DNA from 3 places in the Microbacterium sp. GQ128 genome. Region 3 is predicted to be linked to each of the others. Evidence: predicted binding sites of a transcription regulator. Region 3 holds the regulator's gene; each other region holds the start of a gene.
What was found. Region 3 encodes LexA, which represses DNA repair genes until DNA is damaged. Its sites were predicted from a motif close to TCGAACANNTGTTCGA; they were not measured.
Positions count from the first base shown of each region.

Region 1: a site for LexA is predicted at 3,978-3,993, ahead of imuA' (DnaE2-dependent mutagenesis accessory factor ImuA'). Genes of this name have one in related genera too.
Region 2: a site for LexA is predicted at 2,829-2,844, ahead of AC6CHX_RS09870 (4-hydroxyphenylacetate 3-hydroxylase N-terminal domain-containing protein). Genes of this name have one in related genera too.

Region 1 covers NZ_JCAXDY010000001.1:53,390-64,057, reverse strand. Annotated here, with positions in the region: gene AC6CHX_RS00315 (FAD-dependent oxidoreductase) at 1-598, opposite strand, end outside; gene AC6CHX_RS00310 (methyltransferase domain-containing protein) at 585-1,310, opposite strand; gene AC6CHX_RS00305 (type III polyketide synthase) at 1,307-2,467, opposite strand; gene AC6CHX_RS00300 (CYTH domain-containing protein) at 2,530-3,144, opposite strand; gene AC6CHX_RS00295 (response regulator) at 3,137-3,352, opposite strand; gene AC6CHX_RS00290 (prepilin peptidase) at 3,404-3,874, opposite strand; gene imuA' (DnaE2-dependent mutagenesis accessory factor ImuA') at 4,007-4,789, shown strand; gene AC6CHX_RS00280 (DNA polymerase Y family protein) at 4,786-6,324, shown strand; gene AC6CHX_RS00275 (error-prone DNA polymerase) at 6,324-9,791, shown strand; gene AC6CHX_RS00270 (hypothetical protein) at 9,823-10,206, opposite strand; gene AC6CHX_RS00265 (DUF2255 family protein) at 10,491-10,668, opposite strand, start outside.
Region 2 covers NZ_JCAXDY010000002.1:797,241-807,908, reverse strand. Annotated here, with positions in the region: gene AC6CHX_RS09880 (RraA family protein) at 1-1, opposite strand, end outside; gene AC6CHX_RS09875 (VOC family protein) at 10-945, opposite strand; gene AC6CHX_RS09870 (4-hydroxyphenylacetate 3-hydroxylase N-terminal domain-containing protein) at 1,034-2,605, opposite strand; gene AC6CHX_RS09865 (aldo/keto reductase family protein) at 3,040-4,053, opposite strand; gene AC6CHX_RS09860 (hypothetical protein) at 4,108-4,602, opposite strand; partial or broken gene AC6CHX_RS09855 (aminotransferase-like domain-containing protein) at 4,613-6,112, opposite strand; gene AC6CHX_RS09850 (hypothetical protein) at 6,144-6,470, shown strand; gene AC6CHX_RS09845 (DUF4407 domain-containing protein) at 6,458-7,996, opposite strand; gene AC6CHX_RS09840 (TetR/AcrR family transcriptional regulator) at 8,081-8,653, opposite strand; gene AC6CHX_RS09835 (NAD(P)H-dependent oxidoreductase) at 8,720-9,343, shown strand; gene rlmN (dual-specificity RNA methyltransferase RlmN) at 9,292-10,581, opposite strand; gene iolD (3D-(3,5/4)-trihydroxycyclohexane-1,2-dione acylhydrolase (decyclizing)) at 10,641-10,668, opposite strand, start outside.
Region 3 covers NZ_JCAXDY010000005.1:288,161-298,828, forward strand. Annotated here, with positions in the region: gene AC6CHX_RS17330 (DUF2510 domain-containing protein) at 1-285, opposite strand, end outside; gene ftsE (cell division ATP-binding protein FtsE) at 470-1,591, shown strand; gene ftsX (permease-like cell division protein FtsX) at 1,588-2,502, shown strand; gene smpB (SsrA-binding protein SmpB) at 2,566-3,042, shown strand; gene AC6CHX_RS17350 (S9 family peptidase) at 3,053-4,918, opposite strand; gene lexA (transcriptional repressor LexA) at 4,940-5,626, opposite strand; gene AC6CHX_RS17360 (LysM peptidoglycan-binding domain-containing protein) at 5,917-6,285, shown strand; gene AC6CHX_RS17365 (histidinol-phosphate transaminase) at 6,352-7,437, shown strand; gene hisB (imidazoleglycerol-phosphate dehydratase HisB) at 7,434-8,051, shown strand; gene hisH (imidazole glycerol phosphate synthase subunit HisH) at 8,048-8,683, shown strand; gene priA (bifunctional 1-(5-phosphoribosyl)-5-((5-phosphoribosylamino)methylideneamino)imidazole-4-carboxamide isomerase/phosphoribosylanthranilate isomerase PriA) at 8,787-9,533, shown strand; gene AC6CHX_RS17385 (SseB family protein) at 9,517-10,314, shown strand; gene AC6CHX_RS17390 (hypothetical protein) at 10,337-10,668, shown strand, end outside.

The sequences.
Region 1 (10,668 bases), on a different contig from region 3:
CGGGTTCGCAGTGCAGCACCGCACGGTCCCCCGCTCCGGGGTCGTCGATGTCGATCATCGAGTACGACGCGTGTCCCGGATGACGCCGCCACCCGACACCGAGATCGTCGCGGAGACGGCTCCGCACGCCATCGGCGACGACCACCATCGACGCCGTGTGCTCGCGGGGACCTCCGACGGTCTCCGCCGCCACCAGCACGGCATCCGCGTCCTGCCGGAGAGTCCGCACGGTGCATCCGGAGATCAACGCATCCGGCGAGAGAGCCTGCACGCGGGCTCGGAGCAGCGCGCTCGTCCGCGGCTGCGGGAGGATCAGGACGGGACGGTCCGGCGCGAAGGTCAGCGTCGCGAATGTCCGTCGGCGGCTGCGTACCTCTCCACCGTCGAGCCGCAGCGCTTCGGACCGGACGTCCGTGCCGATGCCGACCGCATCGAGAGCGTCCAGCCCCGGCCGATGGATGCCGATCGCTCTGGTCCGAGCGTCGGCATCCGTCTGCCGCTCGCAGACCACCACGCGCAACCCTTCCTGCAGCAGCAGACACGCCAGGAGCAGACCGACGGGGCCTGCTCCCACGATCAGCACGTCATGATCGGGCACTGCCTTCCTCCCACCGCAGCTCCAGTCGCGAGGGCAGTCCCCCGCGGACGGTCCACCCGGTCGGAGCGATCGCCGTCAGCTCGGCGGCCGTGTACGAGCGACGGATGCTGATGAGTCCGTCCTCGCGGATGAACGAATCGGCGAGGAGGGTGCGCGAGATCGGCCAGGTCGCGGCGGCGAACAGCACGTGAGCGGCCCGGCTCCGGGCGATGTCGTGGTGGGACACCAGCCCGTTCGGCGCGACGAGTCGCACCGAGTCGCTGAGCACCGTCTGAAGCTCGTCCGCGTCCAGGTGGTGCAGCACGTGGTTGGACAGCACGACGTCGTAGGTGTCGCCCGCGTCGACCAGCTCGGAGGTCAGCGCGCGTCGGTAGCGGATACCGGCCCCGCGGTCGTGCGCCGAGGCCCATCGGATCGCGCGCTCGTCGGCGTCGAGAGCGGTGATCTCGGCGTCGAGCCCGTCGTGACGCAGCCGCCCGGCGAGCAGGCGGCAGAGGTCTCCCCCGCCGGCACCGACATCGAGGATGCGCAGTCGCCCCGACCGCTCGGCGCGCGGCCGGATGTCGCGACGATAGAGCGTGCCAGGACGGGAGACCAGCGCGTTCACGAAGCCGAAACGTCCGTAGGTCCGTGCGAGCATCCGTGCATCGGCGTGCGGGTCGTCCATCAGCTCAGGGGTGTCGACGTCCCTGACCGCCAGGACTGGACTCATGAGGTCGAAGGGGCGACGACGGTGAACAGCGCGCTCTCGGCGGTCAGCCCCGGGCCGAAGGCCATCGCGGCGACGCGTTCGCCCGCTGCAGCCTCTTCCTCCTCCAGGATGCGCTTGAGGACGAAGAGCACGGTCGCACTGGACATGTTCCCGTTCTCGCGCAGGACTTCGCGAGCGGGGTGCAGCTGCGCGTCGCTGAGGTGCATCCGCTCCTGCACCCGGTCCAGGATGCTGCGACCGCCGGGGTGGATCGCCCAGTGCTCGACCTTCTCCCCCACCCGACCCCCCTCGAACGCCTCGGCCATCTCCGCATCAGCGGAGTACAGCGGCCGGAGTGCGCCGATGATGGTCTCCCCGATGATCTGCGGAACGGCGGTGGAGAGGATCATCTCGAAACCGCTGTCGCCGATCGTCCAGGCCATGTCCTTCTCGCCCTCCGGCGCGATGGCCGTGTGGAAGCGGTCCAACCGCAGGGCGGGTGAGGCCGACGCGAGGTCCCGGGCCGTGACGATGCCGGCCGCGGCGCCGTCGGCGAACAGCGAGGAGGCGACGATCGTGTCGGGGTTCTCCGAGGAGCGCAGATGCAGGGTGCAGAGTTCGACGCTGACCACCAGGACCACCGCGTTCTCGTCCGCGATGCAGAACTGACTCGCCGCCCGCAGCGCCGGCATGGACGCGTAGCAGCCCATGAACCCGAGATGGAAGCGCTGGACGGCGTCGGACAGCCCGAGTGCGCGCACGATCTCGTACTCCGGGCCGGGGGCGTGGAACCCGGTGCAGGACACCGTGATGACGTGCGTCACATCCTCCGGGCCGATCTCGGGGTCGGCATCCAGGGCCTTCCGTGCGACGTCGACGAAGAGCTTCGCAGCCTCGCGGGTGTAGATGTCGTTGCGTGCCTTGGTGCCCGGAGCCAGCAGCTCTCCGGAACGCCGGTCGAAGAAGACGGGCTCGGCCACGTCGGAATCGAGCGACAGCTCGTCGATCACGGTGTGGCGCCGGTCGATGCCCGAGACGTTGAACGACGTCGTGACGATCCGCTGCGCCAAACGCCCGAGGTCGGGCTGCTGGGCGAAGACGTCGCGCACCTGCTCCTGGACGAGAACGGTGTCGGGGACGATCGTCTGCAGCGATCGGAGCACAGGCGGTCGACTCATGCTGTCACTCAAGCATGCGGTGTCGCCCCGGGGGAAGGGGTTGCGTTCGGCCCTGCGTCTGACTAGAAGCCGAGGGCGCGGGCGAGCTTGGAACCGGATGCCGATTCCCGGCCTCCCGCGGCCAGGACGGCACGCTCCACGGCATCGAAGAAGGCGGCGCGCGCCTCGTCGTCGGCCGGAGCTGCGGGACCGAGTTCCATCTCCCACTCCCGCCATTCACGCTGCACATCGCCCCGGAGATCCGTCGCCTGCACCCGGTCGTCGACGAACTCGGCCACGACCCCGGCTGGGCCCGTGAGGAGGTAGGCGGTGCGGTCGTTCCGGATGCGGGCGAGCGGGGTGAGCGGAGCGGTCGTCCATGCGGACACGGTCTCGGCCACGGCCTCGGGCAGCGCATCGCCCTCACCGAGCGGCCAGCCGAGTTCGAGACGGCCGTCGCCCTGTCGCGGTCCCTTCACGTGCCAGCCCTCGTCGGGGCCACCGGTGCGACGGCGCAGCGCCACCCCGGCACGGGCGAGATCTCCGTCGGCGGTGTCGAAGTACTGCGCGTCGAGCGCACGGGCCTCCCCGGCGGTGACGGCGTCGACCCCGGGGATGGCCTCCCAGACCGGCAGCGGGGTCTCGCCGTCGACGTCGTACTTGCGCTCGACCTCGACCGTGCGGGACGGTTCAGTCATCGTCGTTGAGAGTGAGATCCTCGAGAGACTCTTCGAACCAGTAGTCGACCTCGGTCGGCCCATCGGTCGGGCCGGTGTTCTGCGGTTCGCTGCGGCGGTTGTACACCACCTGCGTCTCGCTGTAGGGGACGATCAGCTTGTCGTCCGCGTCGCCGAGGGGGATGATCTGCCCGTCGAGCGGGCCGCCGTGAAGCCGTGCAAGTGCCATGTGCTTCAGGGTAGCCCCGACATCGGACTATCCGTGCGAGACCCGGCGGATTCAGCCCAGGACGACACCGAGGAGAGCACCCGCGATCATCCACGGGCCGAAGGCGATGCGGGTGGCACCGTCCGCTCGGCGCAGGAGGATGAGCACGAGTGCGTACAGCGCCCCGAGCACGAAGGCCGAGGCGGCGCCGATCGCGAGCGACTGCCAGCCGTGCCAGCCCAGCGCGAACCCGATGACCGCGGCGAGCTTCACGTCGCCGCCGCCCATCCCGGCACGGCTGATCCCGCGCAGCACGGCGTAGAAGCCACCCAGGATCACCATGCCGAGGAGGGCGCGGAGGAACGCGGTGCCCTGCCCCGTGACCAGCGCGTCGAGGGCTGCGAGCACGATCAGCACGGCGAGCGTCGGCAGCACGATGCGATTCGGGAGGCGGTGGGTGCGCGCGTCGATCACGATCAGCCATGCGCCGACGACCGCCAGCATGACGTGCACGAGTGAGATGAGTGCGAGTCGCGGGTCCATAGGCGCAGGTTAGGAGATCCGCGGTCCGGACGCCGGTGGCCTGTGGAGAACTCCTGCCGATGTCCGATGTACGAACTATCGTCATCCACACGACTTGATATATTAGAATATATCTTCGAGAAAGGATGCAGGGTGATCAGTCTCGATGCACTGGCCTCGCTCTCACCGGCGAGCGACTCCCGCGCGGGAGAAGTGCTGCGACTGCGCCGTGAGATCAGCCGGATGCAGCGCCGGCGCAGCGAGCATACGCTGATCCCCCTCGACCCCGCCTTCTCCGCACTCCTTCCCGAGGAAGGGCTGCAGACCGGAACCTCCTACACCGTCTCCCCCTCGCCGAGCCTGGTGCTCGCACTGCTCAGTGCCGCGTCTCAGAAGGGGCACTGGTGCGCCGTCGTCGGCATGCCGACCCTCGGCGTCGAAGCGGCAGCCGCATTCGGCATCGATCTCGCCCGGCTGATCCTCGTCCCCGACCCGGGAGAGCGCTGGCTCGCGGCCACCTCCGCGCTGGCCGAGGTCGTGCCCCTGATCGTCGTGAACCCCGCCACGCGGGCACGGGATGCCGACGTCTCCCGCTTGAGCGCCCGCCTGCGCGATCGCGGGTGCACACTCCTGGTCACCGAGACACCCGGCATCGGACGCTGGCCGCAGAGCGAGGGGACGATACGCCTTCATGACCCGCACTGGCACGGTCTCGGCGCCGGATGGGGGCTGCTCTCCGACTGCACCGTGACCGTGACCGCGCAGACCCGGCACACCTCTCGCCCGTCGAGCGTGCACGTGCGGCTGCCGGGAGGCCACGGCGCCGTCGAGACGGTCGCGACCGAGCTCACCGCGCTGCCCTCCCTCTCCCCTGACATCGCCGGCCAGGGAGAGGCTGCTCCCCCGGAGCTCCTGCGATGGGCGGAAGCCGGATGAACAGCCCGCTCCGCGTGCTCGTGCTGTGGTTCCCCGACTGGCCCCTGCGTGCCGCGCTCGGCAGCCCGCCTCCGCACCTGCCCACCGCCCTGGTGCAGGCGAACACGATCGTCGCCTGCACCGCCTCCGCCCGGGAGCACGGCGTGCGCACCGGTCAGCGCCGCCGCGTCGCCCAGGGCCACCTCTCCTCGCTGCGCGTGCTCCCCCACGACCCCGACCGCGACGAGCGCGCCTTCCTCCCCGTACTGCACCTCATCGAGAAGCAGGCGCCAGGGGTCACCCTGCTGCGGCCGGGACTCGCGATCGTCCGCGCCCGGGGCATCTCCCGCTACCACGGCGGAGAGGCGGAAGCAGCCGAGTCGCTCACCGCCGTCCTCGCGGAGGCCGGCTTCCCCGAGGTGCGCATCGGCGTCGCGGACGGCCCGTTCACCGCCGAGATCGCCGCGCGGGGTCCCACACCCTGCACGGTCGTGCCGCCCGGCGGATCCCGCGAGTTCCTCGCTCCCTTCCCCGTGCAGGTGCTGCGCGACGAGCAGATCGCCGGTCTCCTCGTCCGACTCGGAGTGCGCACCCTCGGCGAGTTCACCGCGCTCGCCCCGCTCGACGTGCGCGACCGCTTCGGCGAACACGGTGCGCGCCTGCACGCGCTCGCCGCCGGCGCCGACTCCCGCCCGCTGACACCGCGTCCCCCCGACCCGGAACTCGTTCGGAACATCGAGTTCGACTCGCCGTTGGGTGGAGCGGACCAGGTCGCCTTCGCGGTGCGGCAGACGGCGGATGCGGTCATGCTCGCGCTCGGTGACGCCTCGGTCGTGTGCACGGAGGTGCGCATCGATCTGACCGACGACAACGGCGTGGTCTTCTCCCGGTCCTGGTTGCATCCGACCTGCTTCGACGCCTCCGACCTCGTGGATCGGGTGCGCTGGCAGCTGGAGGCCCTGGCCGCGCAGTCGGCGAAGGAACCGGTCGATGAGGCACGGGCGTTCGGCGGCATCATGGCGGTGCGCATCGTCCCCGCCGCCGTGGACGACGCCGCCCATCACCAGCCGGGCCTCTTCGGATCCGGCACCGACGAGCGCCTGCACCACGCGGTCTCCCGCGTGCAGACCATGCTGGGGCATCAGGGCGTGCTCACCGCCGCGGTATCCGGCGGCCGGTGGCTCGCCGATCGCCAGGTGCTGACGCCCTGGGGTGAGCGCACGGTCGCCCCTCGCGACCCGGAATCGCCCTGGCCGGGGAGCCTGCCCGATCCGCTCCCGGCAGAGGTGTTCCGCCCCCCGCGTCCGATCGGGGTGCTGGCGGCGGACGAGACCACGATCACCATCGACGAGCGCGGGGCGCTCTCGAGCGATCCCGCCCGCATCGACGGGGCGACCGTGCAGGCGTGGGCCGGCCCCTGGCCCGTCCACGAGCGCCGCTGGGCATCCGGCGGCGGCAAACGTGGGCACCGACTGCAGATCGTCGACGATCACGACCGTGCCTGGCTGGTCTTCCACACCGGCGAGCGCTGGTGGGTCGAGGGGAGGTATCGCTGATGGGCTGGCACAATCCGCCCCTCTCCTGGAACGACCTGGAGCGCACCCTCAGCGGCGAGGAGTCGCCCCCGGCCCCTCTCGGCGCCGAACCGCGCGGCCAGCGGACGGACCCAGGACCGGTGAGTCGGCGCCGCAAGCGCACTCCTCCCACCGCCACCGCGCGCCCCGAGGATGCGGTCCCCTATGCCGAGCTGCACGCCCACTCCTCGTACTCGTTCCTCGACGGCGCCTCCTCCCCGGAGGATCTCCTCACCGAGGCCGACCGCCTCGGCCTGACCGCGCTCGCCCTCACCGACCACGACGGCTTCTACGGTGCCGCACGGTTCGCCGAGGTCGCCGACCTCATGGAGAGCCCGCTGCAGACCGTGTTCGGGGCCGAGCTGTCACTCGACCTGCCCGCACCGCAACGAGGCTCCGCCGATCCTGCCGGTGAGCACCTGCTCGTTCTCGCCCGCGGGATGGAGGGCTACCACCGGCTCTCGGGCGCGATCTCCGCGGCACAGCTGCGCGGCGGAGAGAAAGGGCGCCCGGTATACGACCTCGACGACCTCGCCGCACGCGCGGGCGGGCACTGGACGATCCTGACCGGATGCCGCAAGGGCGCGGTGCGCCGCGGGCTCGAGGCCGGAGACGCGGCCACTCCGCTGCGCTCCCTCATCGACCTGTTCGGAGCCGACCACATCGCCGTCGAGCTCTTCGACCACGGAGACCCGCTGGACACCCGCCGCAACGACGCCCTCGCCGACCACGCCCGTCGGATGCGGCTGCCGGTGGTCGCGACCAACAACGTGCACTACGCCACCCCCGCACAGGCGCCCCTCGCCGAGGCGGTGGCCGCGGTCCGCGCGGTGCGCAGCATGGATGAGCTCGACGGTTGGCTGCCTGCACACGGCGGCGCACATCTGCGCAGCGGCGCCGAGATGTCCGCGCGCTTCCAGCGCTACCCCGGAGCGATCTCCTACGGGCTCGAACTGGCGGCGGCATCCGCCTTCCCGCTGCGCCTCGCCCGGCCAGCGCTCCCCCAGCAGGAGGTCCCGGAGGGGCACACGCCGATGAGCTGGCTGCGTCACCTGGTCTGGGAGGCCGTGCCGTCGAAGTACCCCCGGCTGGACGACGCCGGCCACCGTCGGATCGAACGCGAGCTGGATGTGATCGAGGAGAAGGACTTCCCGGGGTACTTCCTGATCGTGCACGGCATCGTCGCCGAGGCGCGCAGACGCGGCATCCTCTGCCAGGGTCGGGGATCGGCCGCGGCGAGCGCGGTCTGCTACCTGCTCGGGATCACCGCGGTCGACCCGATCCTCTATCGCCTCCCCTTCGAGAGGTTCCTGGCGACGACGCGGACGGAGGAGCCGGACATCGACGTGGACTTCGACTCCGACCGCCGTGAGGAGATCATCCAGTGGGTGTATCGGGAGTACGGGAGGGAACGCGCGGCCCAGGTGGCGAACGTCATCCAGTACCGACCGAAGAACGCGGTGCGCGACATGGCGAGGGCGCTCGGTCATTCCCCCGGACAGCAGGATGCCTGGTCCCGCCAGGTCGACGGCTGGGGCGTGGGACTCGAGCCCGTCGAGGGTCACGACATCCCGGAGAACGTGCTCGCCTACGCCGGTGAGCTGCTGAAGGCACCCCGCCACCTCGGCATCCACTCCGGCGGCATGGTGCTCACCGCGCGCCCGGTCGGCGAAGTCGTGCCGGTGGAGCATGCCCGCATGGAGAACCGCACCGTCATCCAGTGGGACAAGGACGACTCCGCCTTCATGGGCCTGGTGAAGTTCGACCTGCTGGGCCTCGGGATGCTCGCCGCCCTGCAGCACTGCTTCGACCTGATCCGGGAGAACACCGGCGAGGAGTGGACGCTGGAGCGCATCCCCAAGGAGGAGCCGGGGGTGTACGACATGCTCTGCCGGGCGGATTCGATCGGGGTCTTCCAGGTGGAGTCCCGCGCGCAGATCGGCCTGCTCCCCCGTCTGCAGCCCCGCTGCTTCTACGACCTCGCCATCCAGATCGCGCTCATCCGTCCCGGCCCCATCCAGGGAGGGGCCGTGCACCCCTTCGTGCGACGCAAGATGGCGAAGGATCGTGTCGACGAGGAGAACCGGAAGCGCCTGGCCAGGGGCGAGGAGCCCGTGGACTTCACGATCCCCTACCCGCACAGCGATCTGGAGGACATCCTCAAGCGCACGCTGGGCATCCCGATCTTCCAGGAGCAGCTCATCCAGATGGCGACGGCCATCGGCGACTGCACGGCTGATGAGGCCGACCTGCTACGCCGGGCGATGGGGTCGAAACGCGGTCTGGAGAAGATCGAGAAGGTCAGGGACAAGCTGTACGCCGGCATGGCCAGGCGCGGGCTCACCGACGAGGCGGCCGATCGCATCTACGCCCAGATCCAGGCGTTCTCGAACTTCGGCTTCGCGGAGTCGCACTCCCTGTCGTTCGCCCTGCTCGTCTACGCCAGCTCCTGGCTGAAGCTGCACTACCCCGCAGCGTTCCTCGCCGGCCTGCTGCGCTCGCAGCCGATGGGCTTCTACTCCGCGGCGACCCTCACCGCGGACGCCCGACGGCACGGGGTGGAAGTCCGCCGCCCCGATCTGCACGTCTCAGGGGCGACGGAGATGCTGGAGCCTCTCGACCAGGGCGCGTCCTCGCACGGTCCGACCGGCCGGGAGGACTGCCTCGACGATCCGCAACCGCCCACCCTCCGCTTCGACAGGGAGGCTCCCGACGAGTCCGCGGCACATCGGCGGGACGGCGGATCCGCGGTGCGACTGGGCCTCAGCGGCATCCGCGGGATCGGCGTGCCGATGGCGGAGAGGATCGTCGCCGAGCGCGAGGCGCACGGGCGGTACCGTGACCTGCACGATCTGGTGCGTCGGACGGATGCCACCGCCGCACAGCTGGAGGCACTCGCCACCGCCGGTGCCTTCGACTGCCTGGGGCTGGAGCGCCGAGAGGCCATCTGGCTCGCCGGCGCCGCAGCGGACGACCGCTCCCGCTTCCTTCCGGGGACCACCGTCGCCGTGCAACCGCCCCTGTTCGCCGATCAGACCAGCTACGAGCGGCTCTCGGCGGATCTCTGGGCGACCGGGGTGTCGACCGATGACCATCCGATGGCGCACTTCCGGGAGGCACTGCGCACCCGCGGGGTGCTCACCGCCGCCGATCTGCAGGGCCACGAGGCCGGTCGCCGTATCGAGGTCGCCGGCCTCGTGACCCATCGCCAGCGGCCGGCGACAGCGTCAGGGATCACCTTCGTGAACCTCGAGGACGAGAGCGGACTGGTGAACATCGTCTGCTCGGCCGGAGTCTGGAACCGTTACCGTCGCGTCGCCCGGGAATCACCGGCGCTCATCATCCGCGGCATCCTGGAGCGGTCGGTCGAGGGAGTGGTCAATGTGCTCGCCGACGGTTTCGAGGATCTGCGCACCGGGCTCACGCACCGGTCCAGGGATTTCCGCTGACGGCGGCACTTCTCGGCTCGCCGCCCCCGACTCACCAGAAGCGCTCGGGCTCCTCCACCGGGGGCCGATCGGCGCCACTCCATCGGTCGGCTTCCGCCTTCGCGGCGTCGGCGGCCGCGTCGGCCCCGCGGAGGGCACGTTTGGCGCCCGTCGCTCCGGGCCCGATGGGGTCGACCAGCAGGGTGGTGTGCGCTCGGGGTCCTCCGATGGTCACCGTGCACTCCAGCACCCGGCCGATCCAGCGCGAGACGTCACCGCTCGGCTCCTCTGCGCGGCGGTACCGGATGCCGGTGTCGAGGTCGACGAGAGCGAGGACCACGGGTTCATCGGTGAGCGGATCGACCTGCTCGGTCACCTCGACCCGGTGGCCGTGGGCGATGGCGACCTGAGCGGTGATAACGAGCAGTCTGTCCATGAGTCCACCCTAAACATCGCCGACAGGAAGACAACAGGAGACCGGAATGCGCAACATTCGTAAATTTCTTTGTCCCCCAAATGGCGGACAAGGCGATTAAGCGGTACTCTGCTCACGTAGCGGGGGCTACAGGCTGAGATCTGGGGAGATCAGCCGAGAGCGCAGCGAGATCTTCGCCGCCTCCCCAACCGTCCGGGAAGGACGGTCAGCCCTCTCGGCGGTACCGTCTGGGGCGGATCGTTCGGGAGGGCATACCCCCGTCGAGCCGCCGATTCGGCGCACGCTCAGTCGAGCGGGATCACCTCGAGGGTGTTCGAGCGCACCGGCTCCTGTCCCATCTCGGGCGCGTAGGGGCTCGGCGTGTACTTGGCGAGGTACTCGGCATCGATCGCCGTGTTCGTCGCCTCATCGGTGACGCGCTCGAAGCGGACGTCCTTCGTGACACCACCGGCCGACACCCGA
Region 2 (10,668 bases), on a different contig from region 3:
TCCCGCCCCTCACTGGAAGAACTCCAGGGGCGGACGATTGCCCCACTGCGTCGTCTCGCTGGCCGTGCCGTTGAACCGACCGGGCTTGTGGCTGGCGTCCACGACATCGCCGTCGGTGTAGTGCTCGATGCGGAAACCGAACGGGTCTTTCCAGTAGTCGAAGACCTGGCTGCCGAGGAGGTGCCTGCCGACACCGACGTCTGCGGCGAACCCCTCCTGCACCAGGTAGTCGTGCGAGCTCATCACCGCATCGAAGTCGATGACCTCGAACGCGGAGTGATGGATGCCGACCCAGTCGGACTCGAGAATCAGGGCGAAGTGATGATCGACGAGCTTCTCACCGAGGTCGAGGCGCACGAAGGTTCCGTAGATCGGACCGTCCTCCCCCGGAGGCAGGAAGTAGTCGGAGTCGAGGAAGTTGAACCGCATCTTGAGCCACGCCATCGTCTCGTCGTGGTCGCGAACGTGCAGCACGAAGTGCCCGAGACGCGCGATGGTGGCCGGCGCGATGGGAGATCGCACCGGGGTGTGCACGCGGTTCTTGTCCCGCACATTGTTGGCGAGGTTCGGGTCGCGGTCGATGATGGCCGGCACCCGCTCTCGACCCCAGATCGCCCTGACCTCCAGGCCGTCCGGGGTGTGCATGACGACTTCCTCACCACCACCGGGCTCCGAACTCGGCTGCACCGGGCTGGAGCCCTCGAGCGCCGCCAGATCGTCGAGGTCTTCACGTGTCGCCATCTCGATGGCGACACCGCCGAACTTCTGCTTCGGGGCCTTGCGCGTCACGTGGATGTGGTGCTGCGTGCCCGTCCCTCGCATGTACAGGGTCTGCTCGTCGCTCCCGGCCGCCTTCGTCATACCGAACGCGGTCAGGAAGCGTTCCATCTCGTCCAGGTCCGGCGCGAGATAGGTCACCTGCGCCAGGTCGACTGCGGTTGCCATGTTCTTCCTCCTTCGTTCACGACGCCCCGTGGGGACGCCGGATACCGCTCCCGCATCGGCGCGAGCGCGGGTCGAGCCGTCTCGGGCCTCAGCCCTTGCCGAGAATGCTGATGTCGTCGGGGTCGATCAGGTCGGAGACCGTCCACCCGTGCAGGTCGTACTCGTCCATTGCCGACTGGGCAAACTGTCGGCAGTACTCGAGTGTCCCCGTGCTCATCGCGCTGAACACGTTGGTCTGACGTGTGACGTCGTTGCTGCCGATGTAGTTGATCTCGTATAGCTCATGCCGCGACCCGAACTCGGTGCCGATCGCATCCCACAGCATCTTCATGACCTTCACCCGCTCTTCGGCGTCGATGCCACCGGTACCCCGCAGATACGTGTCGAGGTACCCGCGGATCTCCGGGGTGTCGAAGTCGACGGCGTGCGAGTTGAGATAGATGAGCCCGCTCGCGACAACCTGCTCGATGATGTTCTTGATCTTGGGCATCGCGAGCTGGTTCATGACACGGTAGGCACCCGCATACGAGGGATCAGGCTGGATCATCCCGTTCTTCCACGGCACCGAGCTCTTCGCCATGGCGTCGGAGAGCGCCCAGAAGGTGTTCCGCCAGGCGATGACCTCACCGAGCTGGGATCTCACGCCGTGGAAGTCGCCTGCTCCCGTCACGTCGAGGGCACGCGAGAGCAGACCGACGAGGAAGTCCATCTTGACCGCGAAGCGCGTGCAACCGTGCAACGACGCCCGCTCGAGGTATCCCGAGTGGACGTTGTATCGGTTGGCCTGCTCGAGATCGTTGTGGATGAAGACGTTCTCCCAGGGGATGAACACGTCGTCGAGCACGAGGATGGCGTCGTTCTCGTCCAGGCGGCTCGAGAGCGGGTAGTCGAACGGACTGCCCAGCACACCGGCACGGTACTCGTTCGAGACTCGGCACAGCAGCTTCACCCCGGGGGAGTTCGTCGGCATGATGAACACCGGAGAATAAGCCGGATCCTGAATCGCCACCTGACCGACGTGCCCGATGAACGTGTAATGCGTCAGGGCGGAACCTGTGGCGACGACCTTCGCGCCGCTGACGTACATCCCCTCGTCGGTCTCCCGGGTGACGTGAATGAACACGTCCTTACCGGCATCGGGGCCAGCGCTGCGATCCACCGGCGGGTTCATGATCGCGTGATTGATGTAGTACGTCTTCTCCTGGGCCTTGCGGTACCAGTTGCGGGCGTTCTCCTCGTGACCTCGATAGAACTCGGCGTTCGCGCCCAGCGTGCCCAGGAAACAGCCCTTGTAGTCGGGAGATCGTCCCATCCAACCCCAGGCGAGTCGCTGCCACTCCGCGATCGCGTCGCGGGACTTGACCTGCTCCTCGACAGTGGTCGCCGCACGGAAGAAGGGGTGCGTGAAGCCGCCCCACTCCGTCGGCGTCGTGAGGGTGCCGCGACGCTTCTCCTCGTGAAGAGCGTCGTACATCCGGGCGATCATCCGCGCCGAGTTGCGGAAGGCCGGATGCTCGGTCACGTTCTCGACACGCTCCCCGTAGATCCACACCTCACGACCGTCGTTGAGACTGTCCAGATACTCCTGCCCGGTGAACGGGATGTAGTCCTGGTTCGCGGGCGGCGAGGTCACCATGGACGAGGTCTGCTCGTTGCTCATCTTCGAGTTCTTCCTTCCGACGTTGGAGGCGAGAGGGACGCCTCGCTCGGGTCGGCGATGCTCGAGGCAGCGCTCTCCGGGTGAGTCCGGATCCGCCATGGACCGTCCCGGGGTCAATGCTCAGCGAGCCACCGAGCACGGTCAATCGCCGGCAGTGGAATCGTCTCGCTCCCGGTTCTCCCGACGGTGACCGTCGCCACGCGTCAACGCAAGTTTTTTCCGCGCGAACAGGGATTTAATCGGCGCGCGCTCGCCCTGTGCTTCGCGCGCGACCCCATATCGATACTCGCCGTCCCCCATACGAGGCAGGAGATAGCCGTCGCCGGGCGCGCTCCTCACCGAGACCCCGCATTCACGCCGAGACCCCCTCCTGCATACGTCGACAGGAGGGGGTCTCGGCGCGAAGACGGGGTGTCAGCGCGAAGTGTCTGGCGTCACACCAGGCGCGCCTTCGGCGACACCGAGTAGGTGTGCTCGGCGTCGCGGTTGACCGTGTCACCCAGGGCCGTGTCGATCGCGGCCAGGGTGTCGGCGTCGAGCTTCACGCCCGAGGCCTTGACCGTCTCGGCGAGCTGCTCCGGACGCGAGGCACCGACCAGGGCGGCCGCGACGTTCGGGTTCTGCAGCACCCACGCGATCGCGAGCTGGGGCATCGACAGCCCCGCCTGCTCGGCGATGGGCTTCAGCTTCTGCACGGCGGAGAGGATGTCGTCCTGCAGGAAGCTCTTGATGAAGTCGGCGCCGCTGTGCGGGTCGGTCGCGCGCGAGCCCTCGGGCACCGGCTGACCGGGCAGGTACTTGCCGCTGAGCACGCCCTGCGCCATCGGCGACCAGACGATCTGCGAGATGCCCAGCTCTTCGGATGCCGGAACGACCTTGCCCTCGATCACGCGCCACAGCATGGAGTACTGCGGCTGGTTCGAGATGAGCTGGATGCCGAGCTGCTTCGCGAGGGCGTGCCCCTCGCGCAGCTGCTCCGCCGTCCACTCCGAGACGCCGATGTAGAGCGCCTTGCCCTGGCGGACGACGTCGGCGAACGCCTGGAACGTCTCCTCGAGCGGGGTCTCGTAGTCGAAGCGGTGCGCCTGGTACAGGTCGACGTAGTCGGTGCCGAGACGCGTGAGCGAGCCGTTGATCGACTCGAAGATGTGCTTGCGGCTCAGGCCGGTGTCGTTCGGACCCTTGGGGCCGGTCGGGAAGTAGACCTTCGTGAAGATCTCCAGCCCCTCACGGCGCTGCCCCTCCAGAGCCTTGCCGAGCACGACCTCCGCAGCCGTGTTGGCGTAGGTGTCGGCGGTGTCGAAGGTGGTGATTCCGGCATCCAGTGCGGCGTGCACGGTCTTGACCGCGGCGTCGTCACCGACCTGCGAGGCGTGGGTGACCCAGTTGCCGTAGGTGATCTCCGAGACCTTGAGACCGCTGTTGCCGAGATAGCGATAGTTGACCATGGAACAACGCTACTGGCTGCGTGCGATGGTCGGGCTGGATGCCGGCATCCGCCGTCATGCGGGGGCGACGACCGTCCGCCGACGCATCCCGGTCACCGCCGCGCCGACGATCAGCGCGGCGGCAGCGAGGAGGCTCACCGCGTAGAGCGGCCGCGCCCAGGGCGAGTAGTCCCCACCGCTGATCCCGAACGTGTCGGCGAGGCTCATTCCCACGCCGAACGAGGCGGCGAAGTAGCCGGGTGCACCGAGCATCAGCAGCGCCAGGAAGCTCATCGCGGGGACCATCGGATGTGCGCGCCCGCGGGTCGAGACGACCGCGACCACCACCGCCAGCACCACGCCGATACCGAGGATGAACGCCACCGGCTCCCACAGGAGCACCTCGCCCGCCGCCGACATCTCGGCGCGGACCTCGTCGAGCGTGCGCCCGGGAACCGCGGCGAGCGGATTGAGCACCAGGATCTGCAGCGCGGCCCACGCCGCATACGCCGTGACGGCGAGCACACCGGCGATCGAGATCCACAGGGTCCGGCGCTGCATCCGAGTCATGCGCGTCATCCTAGGAAGGCATCCCGAGAGTCTCCCGATACTCGCGCCAGGCCGCTCCGAGCCGACGGATGCTCTCGGCGAGCACGTCGTCGGGTGCCGTGAACGGGATGCGGATGTGGTCGTCCGGAGACGCCGACACCGCGAACGCCGCGCTCCCGGCGATCGAGACCCCGTGCGTCGCGGCGACCCTCGCCAGCGCGGCGGCAGAACCCGCCGGAACCCGGACCCACAGCGACAGCCCGCCGCGGGGCGGCTCGACCTTCCAGTCGGGCAGGTGCTCGGCCATCAGCTCCTGCAGCAGACGCAGGCGATCCTGGTGGATGCGGCTGTTCGCCCGGCGGAGGTCGTCGGCGCGGGCGATCAGGTCGAGTGCGAGCAGCTGCCCCGGCACGCTCGTGGACTGGTCGGCGAGCTGGCGGGCCCCGCGCAGCCGGCGCACGAGCACGGGGTCGGCGCGCAGCCATCCGATGCGCAACCCCGCCCACACCCACTTCGACACCGACTCCACGACGATGATCGGGGCGTCCGCCCGCTCGGCGGCGAGGGTCGGCGGCACCACCCCGTCGAAGGAGATGCCGGCCACGACACGGTCCTCGATCACGGGCACGCCCTACTGGGCGGCGAGTTCGGCGACGCGATGCCGCGCGGCAGCGGGAAGGCGCGACCCCGTGGGGTTCTGGTGGTGGGGGTTGAGGGCGACGAGCACGGGTCGCAGGCGGGCGAGCGCCTGTTCGAGCGCGTCGACGTCGAGCCCGTCCGGTCCCATCGGGACGCCGTGCACCGTGCCGCCGCGCAGCCCGACCGAGTCGGTGACGCCCGGCCACGTGATCTCCTCGGCGAGGACGACGTCACCCGGGCTGACGAGAGCGTTGACGACGAGGCTGATGGCCTGCTGCGCGCCGTGTGTGACGAGGATCTGCTCCGGCGTCGTCGGGGTGCCCTCGGCGATGTACATGTCGGCGATGAGGGTGCGCAGCGCGGGGAGGCCTGCGGGGTCGGTCTCGGGCAGTAGCGCCAGCTCTAGTCGTGGCGTGTGCTCGCTGATGAGCTGCACGCCCAACTCGGAGATCTGTGGCACGGTGCGCAGCAGGTCGATCGCGTTGGGCAGCGCCGAGAACAGAGCCTCTCCCCGCCCCTGCCGTTGCACGGGAGCCACGGATGCCGCCGCGCCGGCGATGCGCGTTCCGCTCCCCTGCCGCCGATCCACCAGACCACGCTCGGCGAGGTCCGCGTAGGCGGCGACGACGGTGCCGCGCGACACGGAGCTCGCCGCGGCGAGAGCGCGCTCGGCCGGCAGCCGATCGCCGGGGCGCAGCTCGCCCCCCGCGATCAGGGCCTCGATGCCGCGGGCGAGCCGAGTGGCCAGCGTGCCGTCTCCGTGGGTCCAGCGGCCGAGTCGCGCCGAGAGCACGTCGGATGACACCTCGCCGCCGCGCACGAGCGACCGAGAGGCATCCGTGGCCGATCCGTGGTCCACCGGCCGGGGATTGGCCCTGTCATCCGTGCTCATGAGACTTGATTCTGGACCAATGAGCACCTCCATGACCACTGTCGCGAAAGATCTCGGTCCAATCGATCCCGATTGGACCATTCACGAGCTCATCGAATGGCTCAGCGAAGACTCCCGGCAGCACGACCCCGCGCTGCAGCGTCCCCTGGCCCTGATCGAGGCGTCGCTGACCGGCGAGCAGTGGTCGGGCACCCCGTCGACGGTCGCCCTGATCCGCTCGCTGACTCTGGCTGCCCCGCATCGCCCCGGGTCCGTGATCGCCGATGTCCTGCTTCCGGTCGCAGTTCCTGCCGCTCATCGCGTGGGCGGACGGCAGAAACTGCGACCGGAAGGAAAGCCGCAGCGTCAGGTCGCCTGAGCCTGGGGGGCCGGAGCCGGCGCGGGGGCAGGGGCAGGGGCAGAGGCCGGCGCCGGCGCGGGGGTCGTGACGATGTCGGCGCGGTCGCGGAAGCCCTCGGCGGTCACCCGATCCAGGGCGACCTGCTTGCGGATGGCCGCGGCCTTCTCGTAGAGGCTCGGGTCGCCGTAGCTCGTGAGCACCTTCACCAGCACGGGCAGCAGCTCGATCATGAAGAACAGCGCCGCGATGAGGATGTGCGCCCACAGGATGGTGGGCTCCTTCTCGCTCAGGCGGTTCAGTCCGCTGATCTGGCTGAGCAGCCCGACGGCGCCGGCGTTGCCCTGGGCCACGGCATCCGCGCGCGCGTTGTAGGCCGCGAGCGCCTGGTCATAGGTGTCGCGGGCGGCCGGCAGCTGGGACTTCGCCTGCTCGCGGTTCGTCGACTCCGAGCTCGAGGTGTTCTCCTTGGCGGCGGTGCCGGCGGCGGCGAGCTCCTCGTTCGCGGTGCGCAGCTGTGCGGCGAGCGCGTCGTACGTCTGCTGGGCCTCGGCGAGCTGCGCCTTGGCGGCATCCGAGCTCGCACCCTCACCGTTGACGCCGGTGCAGCCGGGGACCGTGCCCGCGCCCTCACCGGTCAGCTCGCACTGGTAGAGCACGCGCGCCTGATCGATGACCTTCTGCTGCTCGGTCATCTTCGCGGTCACGTCGTCGACCGTGGCCTGGGCGGCCGACTCGGTCGCCGAGGAGGATTCGGTCCCCGCGACGATACCGGTCGCGGCCTGGTTCTCGAGTTCGGCGACCTTGGCGGTGGCGGCATCCAGCGCGATCTTCTCCGGACCGGACTCCAGCGCCTCCTGGTCGGACTGCGACTGGGTGATGTTGGTCGATGCGACCTCGCGGGCGATGTCGTTGTGGAAGATCTGCAGCACCAGCGGCTCGGCCACGACGAACCCGATGATCGCCGCCATGATCACACGCGGGATCGCGAGGCCGATGAGGCGCCAGACGTTCCGCGTCGAGCTCATGGTCGAGGTGAGGAAGCGATCGAGGTTGAAGATGATGAGCGCCCACACGAGCGCCAGCGGCACGGCCAGCCAGATCGCGGCCTGCACGCCGGTGGTGAGGGCGAAGAGCATCGAGATGGCGGAGACCAGGGCGGTGCCGGCGAGCACGAAGAACATCTGCACGAAGCGGGGCGTCTCGCCGGGGACGCGGTCGAGGATCTCGCCTTCCGCTCCGCCGAGGATCGCGAGGGTCCGGGCACGGGAGCCGGGTGTGCGCGGCGCGCGCTTCCGGCGGGGTTTGCGGACACGGGGTTCGCGCGGGGGCTTCACCGGGGAGGACTCGTCGGCGGCGACCGCATCGGCGATCGGGGTCGCCTCCGCAGGCTCTGCGACGGGCACCTCACGGGTGGTGTCGTCGGCGCCGGTCGGCTCGAACTCGCGCAGGAAGTCGAGGTCATCGGTGACGGCGTCGGATTCGCCGTCGATGATGATCCGACCCTGCGAGTCGTAGCGACCCGGTCGATGGGCGGAATAGGGCATCCGAACAATCTACGAAACATCGCCTGTGGATCGCGTGGAAGAGTCCTTGGAGCGCCTCCCAGCTTCCGTGCCGCCCCGGTGGATTCAGGATGCCGGGAGCAGGCGGTCGAGGGCGGCGGCGTAGGCGGCCAGGCCGTCGTCGAGGGTGAAGTGCCCGGCGGCGGCGAGGGTGCCGAGCCCGTGGATCAGCCCCCACAGCACGACGACATCGGTCGGCCGGTCGAGCCCGACCGCGACTGCACCCTCGGCGAGCACGGCCTCGAGCCCATCGATCAGGGGCGCCATCGTCGCGGTCGGGGATCCGGGGATGCAGACGGTCGGGTCGTACACGGCGTCGAACGCGTGCGGATGCTCGACCGCGAAGCGGATGTACGCCGAGCCGCCGTCGGTGAGGGCTGCCCGCGGCGTCGATGCCTTCTCGGCGGCCGTGCGGACCTGGTCGAGGAGGTCGGCCATGCTGCGCTCGGCGATCGCCTTGAGCAGTCCGAGCCGGTCGGAGAAGTGGTGGTACGGCGCGTTGTGGCTCACGTTCGCCGCCCGCGCGACCTCGCGCAGGCTGATCTCGGCCGCCGGCATCCGCTCCAGCAGTTGCATGGCGGCGTCTTCCAGGGCACGGGCGAGATCGCCGTGGTGGTAGCCGTCCTTCGAACTTGACATGAGCAACATTGTCTCCTATCTTGACACTGTCCACCAGCTTGACACTGTCCAGATAGGAACAACGCCATGTCCGCTCTCGTGATCGACGGCCACCCCGACGCCCGCTCCCTGACCGCCTCCCTCGCCCAGCGGTACGCCGCAGGGCACGGCGATGCCCGCGTGCTCGCTCTGCGCGACCTCGACTTCGACCCGAACCTGCGCTTCGGCTACCGGGAGCGCATGACCCTCGAGCCCGACCTCGTCGAGGCCAAGCGCGCGCTGCAGAGCGCCGACACGATCGTCATCGCGACGCCGTTGTGGTGGGGGTCGGTGCCCGCTGTGCTCAAGGGCTTCTTCGACCGGGCGCTGCTGCCGCAGCAGGAGTACCGCTACACGAAGCTCGGTCTCCCCGAAGGGCTGCTGCCGGCGCGCAACGGCCGACTGCTCCTGCTCGCGGACACGCCCTGGTACTTCGCGCCGTTCACCGGGCTCCCCGCGCAGACCCACGTCGCCCGAGGGACGATGCGCTTCTGCGGCATCCGCTCGGTGCGCACGCACCGCATGCTCGGCGTGAAGGACGCGAGCAGCGCCACCATCACCCGCTGGCTCGATGGTGCCGAGCAGCTCGGCACCATCGACGCGCGCCGTGCCGGTGCGCCTCAGGCCATCGCGGCGGAGGCGGCCTCGTCTTCGGTGGTGGCGACGAGCTGACCGCAGGCGCCGTCGATCTCCTTGCCGCGGGTGTCGCGGAGAGTGGTCGGGATGCCGGCATCGTTCAGGCGACGCACGAACTCGTTGGTGACATCCCTCTCGGACGCCGTCCAGATCGAGCCGGGCGTCGGGTTCAGCGGGATCGGGTTCACGTGCACCCAGCCGCGTCCGCGCTGGTTCAGCTTCTCGGCCAGCAGGTCGGCGCGCCAGGCGTGGTCGTTCATGTCCTTGATGAGCGCGTACTCGATCGAGACACGGCGGCCGGTCTTGGCGTAATAGTCGTAGGCGGCATCCAGTGCCTCATCGACCTTCCAGCGGGAGTTCACCGGGATGAGCTCGTCCCGCAGGTGGTCGTCCGGCGCGTGCAGCGACAGCGCGAAGGTGACGGGGATGCCCTCGTCGGCGAGCTTCTTGATCGCCGGCACCAGGCCGACCGTCGACACCGTGATGCCGCGGGCGCTCATGCCGAGGCCGTCGGGCTGCGGGGCGACCATCGACCGCACGGCATCCATCACGCGCTTGTAGTTGGCGAGCGGCTCGCCCATCCCCATGAAGACGATGTTCGAGACACGCTCCATGCTGTGGTCGTCGGACTTCTTGCCACCGAGGCCGCCCTCGGCGATGAGCCGATTGGCACGGACGATCTGCTCGATGATCTCGGCGGTGGACATGTTGCGGGTCAGCCCCGCCTGTCCGGTCGCGCAGAACGGGCAGTTCATTCCGCAGCCGGCCTGGCTCGACACGCACAGCGTGATGCGGCCGGGGTAGCGCATGAGCACCGACTCGACCAGGGCGCCGTCGTGCAGGCGCCACAGGAACTTGATCGTGTCGCCGCGGTCGGTCTCGAGGCGGCGGACCTCGGTGAGCAGCGGCGGCAGCATCCCGGCGACGAGCTGCTCGCGGGTGTCGGCCGGGAGGTCGGTCATCTGCTCGGGGTCGGACGTGTAGTGACGGAAGTAGTGCGTCGACAGCTGCTTCGCGCGGAAGCCGGGGAGCCCGAGCTCCTTGACCTTCTCGATGCGCTCGGCCGGCGTGAGGTCGGCCAGGTGTACCGGCGGCTTGCCGCGCTTGGGGCTCGCGAACTGCAGGAGCGGACGCCCCTCGGCATCCTTCTGCTGGGTCCACCCCTCGGTCGCCGGGCGCACCTGTGGCTTCTTGGTCTCGCGGACAGCCCCCGAGCGGGACGACGCGGGCGCTGCCTGTGGGCGCGTCTCGCGCGTGCGGGGAGTCTCAGTCATACCCTCCAGGGTACGCGGTGCCGGGTGGGAAGCGCCTGGGGTGGGCGCGTCCGGCATCGTCACCCCAGCAACGGGCGCTGTGCGGCG
Region 3 (10,668 bases):
GAGTGGCGTGGTCGCCGCGGTCGGCGCCTCGGCGGAGTCGTGGAGCACGGTGTCATCGGTGGACGGCGCTTCCGGTGCGTCGTAAGACGGCGCTTCGCCGGCGGCGGGAGCCTCGGTCGGCGTCTCGATCGCGGACGATCCCTCCGCTGCTACCGGTGCTTCCGATGCCGAGTCGGCCTCGGTCGCGGAGGCGTCCGGAGCGAAGTGCTCCGTCCACTGCTGACCGTCCCACCACCGCTGGCGTCCGCTGCCGTCGTCGTACCAACCTGCTGGTGTCGTGCTCATGGGTCCCCCTCGAAGACGATTCGGCCGCTCCATGGTGCGACCGCACCCTTATGTATAGCAGTGGCCGGTGACTTCCCAGGGTGTTCAAGATGGGGAGCAGTCCCCATCGTCTCCCGAAGCGGACGCGCCGGTGCGGGGTGTCGCTCGCGGTGAGCCGGAGGGCCGCGCTTAGGCTCGAAGCGTCATGATTCGGTTCGAGAACGTCACGAAACGCTACCGCGGGACGTCGAAGCCCGCCCTCTCCGGTGTCGACTTCGAAGTGCAACGCGGGGAATTCGTCTTCCTCGTCGGCGCCTCGGGCTCCGGCAAGTCCTCCTGTCTTCGCCTGATCCTGCGCGAGGACGTGCCGACGGCAGGCCGTGTCGCCGTGCTCGGCCGGGACCTCCGCTCGCTCGCCAACCGCAAGGTGCCCTACTTCCGGCGCCACATCGGTTCGGTGTTCCAGGACTTCCGCCTGCTGCCGTCGAAGACCGTCTACCAGAACGTCGCCTTCACCCTGCAGGTGACCGGCTCCTCGCGCGGCTTCATCCAACAGGCCGTACCCGAGGCGCTCGCGCTCGTCGGCCTCGACGGCAAGCAGAAGCGCATGCCGCACGAACTCTCCGGCGGAGAGCAGCAGCGCGTCGCGATCGCTCGCGCCCTCGTCAACCGTCCGCAGGTTCTGCTCGCCGACGAGCCCACCGGCAACCTCGACCCCGCGACCTCCGTCGACATCATGCAGCTGCTGGCCCGTATCAACGCCGGAGGCACGACCGTCCTGATGGCCACGCACGAGGCCGGCTTCGTCGACCAGATGCAGCGCCGAGTGATCGAGCTGCGTGACGGAGAGATGGTGCGAGACGAGGTGCACGGTGGCTACGGCGACACGTCCAACATCCCGCGTCTCGTGCCGGAGCAGGTGCGCGGTGCGGCCGCAGCAGCGGCACTGACGGCGGTGCAGGAGGTCCAGCGCCAGACGGCGGACCTCTCCTCGGTCCGCGCGGCCCTCGCCGAGGAGCTCAGCTCGCAGCGGAAGGCCGCCGCCGCGGAAAGCGGGTCGGCTGCAGCTGCAGACGCCCCTCAGACGGTCGAGCCGCCGGAGGCGCCCTCCGTGCCGGAGCCCGAGACGGTCGCTGATGTCGTCGAGCCGCCTGTGGTGGAACCGCCCGCTGTCGTCGAGCCGCCGACCGCGGTGGAGCCGCCGGCGGTCGTCCGACCTCGCTCCCACCCGATCACCCTCCCGACCGTCGACGTCGCCGAGCTCGGAGTCGCCGACCGACTCGGACTCTCGGATGAAGACGACGAGGAAGTGGGCCCGACCTCATGAGAATCGGACTCATCCTGACCGAGGCCCTGGGTGGCCTTCGGCGGAACATCTCGATGGTCATCTCGGTGATCCTCGTCACCTTCGTATCTCTCACCTTCGTCGGTGCGGCGATCCTGATGCAGTCGCAGATCGGTGTGATGCGGGGTTACTGGGCCGAGCGTGCCCAGGTCGCCGTGTACATGTGCTCCGCGGTCTCGGAATCCGACACGTGCATCGACGGTGCCGCGAGCGAGGAACAGGTCGCCGCAGTTCGCGCGCAGCTCGAAGGGGACGCGCTGGCGCCGCTCATCAGCTCGCTGACCTTCGACACCAAGGAGGACACGTACGCCAAGCTCGTCGACCAGCTCGGCGAGGATCAGGCGAGTGTCCTCACGGCCGACCAGGCGTTCGAGGTCTTCTTCGTGACGATGAAAGACCCGGGGCAGTCGCAGGTGCTCACCGAGGCATTCAGCGGCCAGGCCGGGGTGGAGCAGGTCAAGGATCAGCTCCAATATCTGGAACCCCTGTTCTCCGCCCTGACCGTCGCGACGTACATCGCCGTCGGCATCGCCGTGCTCATGCTGATTGCGGCGACCCTGCTGATAGGCACGACGATCCGGTTGTCCGCGTATGCGCGGCGCAAGGAGATCGGCATCATGCGGCTCGTCGGTGCCTCGAACCGGTTCATCCAGACACCGTTCGTGCTCGAAGGCGTGTTCGCCGCGTTCCTCGGCTCGGCGCTGGCCAGTGCCGCGGTCGTGGCCGGGATGCACTTCGGAGTGAACGGCTACCTGCGCGGTCGGGTCCCGTTCATCACGACGTGGGTGACGATGCAGGATGCGATGCTCGTGGTGCCGGTGCTGATCGGCATCGGCATCGTGCTGGCCGCGCTGTCCGCCGGCTTCGCGATCAGGCGCTGGCTCCGTACCTGATATCCTGAAAGGCTGCTCGGTCGGAACGATCGATCGAGCTCATCACGGCAACAGGAGAGCATCATGCCCAGGGAACGCGGAGAGAAGGTCGTCGCGACCAATCGTCGCGCACGTCACGACTACACGATCGAGAAGTCGTACGAAGCGGGGATGGTGCTCACCGGCACCGAGGTCAAGTCGCTGCGCCAGGGGCGCGCCAACCTCAGCGACGGCTACGCGTTCGTGAAGGGCAACGAGGTCTTCCTCGACTCCGTGCACATCCCGGAGTACTCCCAGGGCCACTGGACCAACCACTCCGCGAAGCGCATCCGCAAGCTGCTGCTGCATCGCGAGGAGATCGCCAAGATCGCGCATGCCGTCTCGGCGGGTGGATACACCCTGATCCCGCTGAAGCTCTATTTCTCCGACGGCCGGGCCAAGGTCGAGATCGCCCTCGCCAAGGGAAAGCGCGAATACGACAAGCGTCAGACCCTGCGCGAGCGCCAGGACACCCGCGAGGCGGATCGTGCCATGCGCCTGCGCAATCGCGTGGGCGAGTAGCGGCCGGTCGTCACAGCGTCGGCTCGAACCCGAACACGCGGCCGAGGAAGGTCAGCTCGCGCTCGAGCGCGTCGATGATCGTGTCAGCGCTGCGGAAGCCGTGCCCCTCAGCGGGGTAGAGGGCGTATTCGTGGTCGACGCCCCGCGCGGCCAGCGCGTCTCTGATCGCCTCGGACTGCGACGGCGGGACCACCCGGTCCTCCCCGCCCTGCAGCAGCAGCACGGGGACTCCGATGCGATCCGCATGGGTGAGTGGTGATCTTTCGACGTAGACATCCTCGTACTCGGGGAGGGGCCCCACGAGACCGTCGATGTATGACGCCTCGAAATCGTGGGTCTCGGCGACCAGCATCCGCAGGTCGGCCACGCCGTAGCGGCTGATTCCCGCGGCGAAGGCTCCGCCGCGTACCAGCGCGGACAGCACCGTCCAGCCGCCCGCGGAACCTCCGCGGATGGCGATGCGCGACGGATCGGCGAGCCCGGCATCCGCGAGGCCCTGCGCGGCGGCGATCACGTCATCGACGTCCACGACCCCCCACCGGCCGTCCAGACGTTCGCGGTAGGCGCGCCCATAGCCGGTGGACCCGCCGTAGTTGACGTCGAGCACCCCGATGCCGCGGCTCGTATAGAACGCGTTGGCTGCCGACGCCGCACCGGTGACGTGAGCGGTCGGCCCGCCGTGCACCAGCACCACGTACGGAGGGAGTTCATCGGCGGAGGCTGTCGCGTCGGGGTTCGCCGGCGGGTACGCGAAAGCGTGCACCACGCCGTGCCGCCCGTCGACGTCGATCGGCAGGGCATGCGGCATCCAGTCGGCATCCACGGGCTCGCCTCCACGCACCGCGACGGTCTCGCCGGAGTCCACATCGACGCACCACAGGCCGGCGGTCACCCCGGAGCCGTTGCCGGAGAGCAGCACGCGGGAACCGTCGACGTCGTCGACGCTGACGTGTCCGTCGGCCGGGACATCGATCGGGTGCACGACGCCGTCCGGAGCGATCACGACGATCTCGTCGCGCCCGTTGGTGCGGACCGCGACGATCCGCTCGTCGGCGAGCGGCCGATACCAGCGGTTGCCGAGCACCCAGAGTCCGTAGCCGGTGTCGGCGTCGCTCGGGGTGAGCGCGCGCGGTGCGCCGAGCGGTGAGAATCCGTCGAGCTCGATGCGGTACAGGCCCCAGCGGTCGTCCGGATCATCGGCGAACACCAGCTCCGCGTCGCTGAGCCACTCGGGCTGCAGCGCGGCTCGAGTGGGGATCTCGTGCACATCGCCGCCGTCGCTCTTCGCGATCTGCAGGTGCGCGGCCTCCCACGGCATCCGTCCGCGGTTCCAGGCGACCCAGGCGATGCGGGTTCCGTCCGGCGAGAGCGCGGGATGTGCGAAGAAACCGTCGCCCTCGACGATCACTCGAATTCCGGACGGGTCCTCCGCCGCGGAGCCGTCGATCGGGATCTCGACGATCGCGCGGGTGTGCGGCGCGGTCGACAGATCTTCGCGCACCGCGAGCAGACGGCCTTGCTGCACGCGGAGGCCGCCGTGCGACGGTCCCGCCGGTGTCAGCGGAACGGGCTCGGCCCCGGGTGCCATGCGATGCACACGCTGATCGCCGGCATCGACGAAGTACAGGGTGCCTGCGGCATCGGCGGTCCATGCTCCGCCTCCGTACTCGTGCACGCGGGAGCGCGCGCTCCAGGGAGCCGGGAGGATCTCGGCTCCGGAAGAGCTTCGCACCGTGACCCGCCCCTTCTCGGCGGGCACGGATTCCCCCCACCAGATCACGGAGCCGACGAAGCGCGCCCCGTCGATCCGCGGGGAGGACGCCGCGACGGAGGCCGCGGAGAAGGGTGAGGGCCAGGAACCGTACGGGGACGACATGCCTCGAGCCTATGGCGGACGTCAGACGGCGCGCAGCACCGCCACGACCTTGCCGAGCACCACGGACTCATCGCCGAGGATGGGCTCGAAGGAGGAGTTGCGGGGGAGGAGCCAGGTGTGGCCGTCGCGACGGCGGAGCACCTTGACGGTGGCCTCGCCGTCGAGCATCGCGGCCACGATCTCGCCGTTCTCCGCATTGTTCTGCGAGCGCACGACGACCCAGTCGCCGTCGCAGATCGCGGCGTCGATCATCGACTCTCCCGAGACCTTGAGCATGAAGAGGTCTCCCTTGCCCACCAGCTGACGGGGGAGGGGGAAGATCTCCTCCACCTGCTGATCGGCGGTGATCGGCACGCCGGCGGCGATGCGACCGACCAGGGGCACCAGCGCCGCGTCGCCGACCGGGGTCGCCACGTCGGCGGGATTCTCGCCGCTGGCGCCGGGGAGGTCGATCAGGACCTCCATCGCACGCGTCTTGCCCGGGTCGCGCCGGAGGTAGCCGCTCAGTTCGAGCTGACCGAGCTGGTGGGTCACGCTCGAGAGGGACTTCAGGCCGACGGCGTCGCCGATCTCGCGCATGCTCGGCGGGTAGCCGTGGTGGGCGATGGAGTTCTGGATGACCTCGAGGATCGCCATCTGCTTGGGGCTCAGGCTCTTGCGGCGGCGCGTCCGCGGTGCCTCCGACTCGGGGGCCGAGTTCTCGCTCATGGTGCTCCTTAAGTGCGGTGTTCCGACGTCGCTCTTCGAATGTCGGAGGCCCGTGGTGTGGTGTTCTCATCGAAACCGTATCCGAGAAACGGCCCGATCTGGAAGATCTGTTCGAGCGTGTCGGCATAATCGTGCATCCGGTTTCGAAGACAACTTGACAGATGTTCGAACTCGAAGATATCTTCGGTACGTAGCTTCGCATTCACGGCTCCCGGCCGAGACGGGAATGCGAACGCTACGCCAACTTCCCCGGCAGCCTCACCGCTCCGGGACAGGCTAAGGAGCACCACATGAGCAGCATCGGCTTCAGCACCGCAGCAGTCATCCCGGCGTCGACCCGTCCTTCGACGCGACTCCGACTGACCACGCGTGGCCGCGCCGTGCTGCTGGCGCTCGCCTCCGTGCCGCTCGCGATCGGCATCGCCTTCGCCGCACTCAGCGGCGGAAGCGCGATCGCCTCGGATGCAGACACGGCAGCCGTCGGCGTCGAGACCGTGACCGTCATGCCCGGCGACACTCTCTGGTCGATCGCCACCGGGGTCGCCCCCGACGCCGACCCGCGCGACGTCATCGGTGAGATCAGCCGGATGAATCTGCTGCGTGGCGGCGAGCTCCAGATCGGCCAGACGCTCGCCATCCCGGCCCAGTACGCCAACTGATCCCGTCGCGGCGGCGCTGCGGCAACTTTGCGTCATCGACTCCACGCGCCGCTTAGCATGGGAAGGGTGACCCTCTCCCTCAACGATCTCCCGCTACGTGATGATCTTCGCGGACTGACGCCCTACGGCGCTCCGCAGGCGCCGCTCCCGATCGCCCTCAACGTGAACGAGAACACGCATCCCATCCCGGAAGCGGTCGCGAGCGACATCCTCGACGACATCGCCCTGGCGATGCGTGACGTGAATCGGTACCCGGATCGGGAGTTCACCACGTTGCGCGAGGCGTTCGCGGAGTACCTGGGGCACGGGCTCTCCGCGGAGCAGATCTGGGCGGGCAACGGCTCGAACGAGGTGCTCCAGCACATCCTGCAGGCCTTCGGTGGCCCCGGGCGCACTGCCTTCGGCTTCGCGCCGACGTACTCGATGTACCCACTCATCGCGCAGGGCACGGGCGCGCGCTGGATCGCCGGGACGAGGCAGCCCGACTACACGATCACGCCAGAGGAAGCTGTCGAGCAGGTGCGCGCAGCCGACCCCGACGTGATCATCCTCTGTTCGCCGAACAACCCGACAGGAACTCCGCTCGGCCTGGACGTCGTCGAAGCCGTGTACGAAGCGGCGCGGGGCATCGTGATCGTCGACGAGGCCTACCAGGAGTTCGCACCGCACGACGCGCCTTCCGCGCTGACGCTGCTCGACGGGCGCCCGCGCCTGGCGGTCTCCCGCACCATGAGCAAGGCCTTCGCCTTCGCAGGGGCCCGAGTCGGGTATCTGGCGGCGGACCCGACGTTCATCGATGCGCTGCGATTGGTCCGCTTGCCGTATCACCTGAGCACGCTCACGCAGGCTGCGGCCGTCGCCGCGCTGCGCAATTCCGACGTGATGCTCGGCATGGTCGAGGAGATCGTCGAACAACGCGATCGCATCACCGCGACCCTCGAGGCCCTCGGCTACGCACCCCACGAATCCTGGTCGAACTTCGTCCTCTTCGGCGGCGTCGCCGACCCGCGGGCGACGTGGCAGCAGCTCTACGATCGCGGTGTGCTCGTGCGTGACGTCGGGATCCCCGGTCACCTCAGGGTCAGCGCGGGCACCGAGGCCGAGACCACCGCGTTCCTCGATGCTCTGGCCTCGATAGGATCGGCATCATGAGCACCCCGTCACCGACCCCGCGCACCGCGAGCCGCGTGCGCAGCACGTCGGAGTCCACCGTCGAACTCGAGCTGAACCTCGACGGCACCGGCGCGAGCCGCATCGACACCTCGGTGCCGTTCTTCGACCACATGCTCACCGCCTTCGCGAAGCACTCGCTGACCGACCTGACCGTGCGCGCGTCCGGCGACACGAACATCGACGCACACCACACCGTGGAGGACGTGTCGATCGTGCTCGGGCAGGCGATCCTCGAGGCGCTGGGGGACAAGTCCGGCATCTCCCGTTACGGCGATGCCCTCGTCCCGCTCGACGAGGCCCTCGCGCAGGCGGTCGTGGACATCTCAGGGCGCCCGTACCTCGTGCACACCGGGGAGCCCGCAGGTTTCGAGCACCACCTGATCGGCGGGCACTTCACCGGCTCGCTGGTGCGGCACTCGTTCGAGGCGATCACCTTCAACGCTGCGCTGACCGTGCACGTGCGCGTGCTCGGCGGCCGCGACCCGCACCACATCGCCGAGGCGGAGTACAAGGCGTTCGCACGAGCCTTCCGGCAGGCCAAGGCGCTCGACCCGCTGGTCGACGGCATTCCATCCACCAAGGGCGCACTGTGAGCACTTCACCCCGCGTCGCCGTCTTCGACTACGAGTCCGGCAACGTCCACTCGGCGGTCAAGGCGCTGGCCGCGGCCGGCGCGGATGCCGTGCTGACGCGCGATCGCAAGGTCGCACTCGAGGCCGATGGCCTCCTGGTGCCGGGGGTCGGTGCGTTCCAGGCGGTTCGTGACGCGCTGCACGCGCACGGCGGCGACGAGATCGTCGACCGCCGTCTGGCCGGCGGGCGACCGGTGCTCGGGATCTGCGTCGGCATGCAGGTCCTCTTCGAGCACGGCGTCGAGCGCGGGCACGACACCGCGGGCCTCGGCGAGTGGCCAGGAGCTGTCACCGAGCTCAACGCACCCGTCCTGCCGCACATGGGCTGGAACACCGTCGAGCCCGGCGCCGACAGTGTTCTCTTCCGCGGCCTGGAGCAGGAGCGCTTCTACTTCGTGCACTCGTATGCTGCGCAGTCCTGGGAGCTCGACGTCATCCCGCCGTTCCCCGAGCCCGTGCTGACGTGGACGACCTACGGCGATCCCTTCCTCGCGGCCGTCGAGAACGGACCGCTCTCGGCGACCCAGTTCCACCCGGAGAAGTCGGGCGAAGCGGGCATCCAGCTGCTGCGCAACTGGGTCGGGAGCCTCTGACCCCCACCGTGGACGTCATCCGTTTTGTCACCCGCCGTCCGGCGGACTACCCTCGACTCTCGTGCCCGTTCCGGGCTGCAGACCTTCCCTAGCCAAGGACCCCATGAACGACTTCGCGCAGTCTCCCTCGCTCACGCTCCTTCCCGCGGTCGATGTCGCCGGGGGCAAGGCCGTCCGCCTCACCCAGGGGGAGGCCGGAACCGAGACGAGCTACGGCGACCCGCTCGACGCCGCGGGGGAGTGGGCAGCGCAAGGCGCGAAGTGGATCCACCTCGTCGACCTCGACGCCGCCTTCGGTCGCGGGAGCAACGCGCCGATCCTGCGCAAGGTGATCAAGCAGTTCAAGGGCGTCAACATCGAGCTCTCCGGCGGCATCCGCGACGACGCGACCCTCGAGGCCGCGCTCGAGAGCGGCGCCACCCGCATCAACCTCGGCACGGCCGCTCTGGAGAACCCCGAGTGGGCCGCCGATGTGATCGGTCGCTACGGCGAAGCGATCGCGGTGGGCCTCGACGTGCGCGGGACGACCCTCGCGGCACGCGGCTGGACCAAGGAGGGTGGAGACCTCTGGGAGGTCCTCGACCGCCTGGAGGATGCCGGGTGCAGCCGCTACGTGGTCACCGACGTGACCAAGGACGGCACGCTCCGCGGCCCGAACCTCGAGCTCCTCCGCGAAGTGACCTCGCGCACGCCGAAGCCGGTCGTCGCGTCCGGCGGGATCTCCAACCTCGACGACATCGCCGCGCTCCGTGACCTCGTGCCCCTGGGCGTCGAGGGTGCGATCGTCGGCAAGGCCCTGTACGCCGGCGCGTTCACGCTGGCTGAGGCACTGGATGTCGCAGGAGACTGACGCGCACGCCTGCGGGCCCGAGTCGCGCGATCAGGGCGACTCGGCCGGCGTTCCCTGGGAGGGACGCAGCTTCGAGTCGAACCCGCATGCGGCGGACGACGGATCGGCCGACCCGGCGCTGCTCGCCGCACTGCAGCGTTTCCGTGCGGGCGAGGGCAGCCAGGTTGAAGTCGTCGACGCATTCCGTGCTGCTCGCGTGCTGATCCCGCTCATCGCCGAGAAGGGCGAGGAGGGCGTCGCGCCGAACGGTCTCGCCGTCGACAAGACGCAGGAGCTGTCGATCGTCACGGTCGCGGCCCCCGACGGGCGGCGGGTGCAGCCGGTGTTCTCGTCCGTCCAGGCCATGCAGAAGTGGGATCCCACCGCACGCCCCATTCCCGTGGAGGCGCTCCGGGCGGCGCTGGCGGCATCGGCCGAAGACACCGACCTGATCGTGCTCGACCCGACCTCCGACACGGAGTTCGTGATCCGGCGCCCCGCCGTCTGGGCGATCGCGCAGGAGCATGCCTGGGAGCCGAGCTTCCTCTCCACCGAGGTCTACACCGCGCTCCAGGAGAGTGTGGCCCACGAACTGGCCGTGATCGACGTGGCGGTGGCGTCCGGAGACCCCGACGCACGGCTGCGTGGCCCGGAGCTGATCGTGGTCCTGGAACTCGTCGACGGTCTGGAGCGCGAGGTGCTCGATTCCGTGCTCTCGCGTCTGGCTCAGCGCTGGGCGTCGGACGACCGCATCGCCGTGCTCGCGGACTCCCTCACCGTGAAGCTCCGCCGCAGCGTCTGAACGCGTTCGCTACCATCGGGGCATGCTCCGTGGTGTGATGCGTGCCATCGCGATCGTCGTGCTTCTCGGCGGCGCGCTGACGACCACGACGGGGTGCGTGACCTTCGGTGCCTGTCCGGCGATCGGATGGACGAACGCCGTCGCGCTCGACACCAGCGCCGTCGCGGGGGTGGTGTCGGTGCAGTTCTGCGTCGAGGGGGAGTGTTCCCCGGCTCCGGGTACAGAGCCGACTTCGTCGACCAATCTGTTCATGGTGACACCGCAGGACGATGGGACGTGGGTGCTCGGGCTCGACATGTCGACCCCCGACGTCATCGACCTCCGCCTGTTCGACGCCCAGAACACGCTCATCCA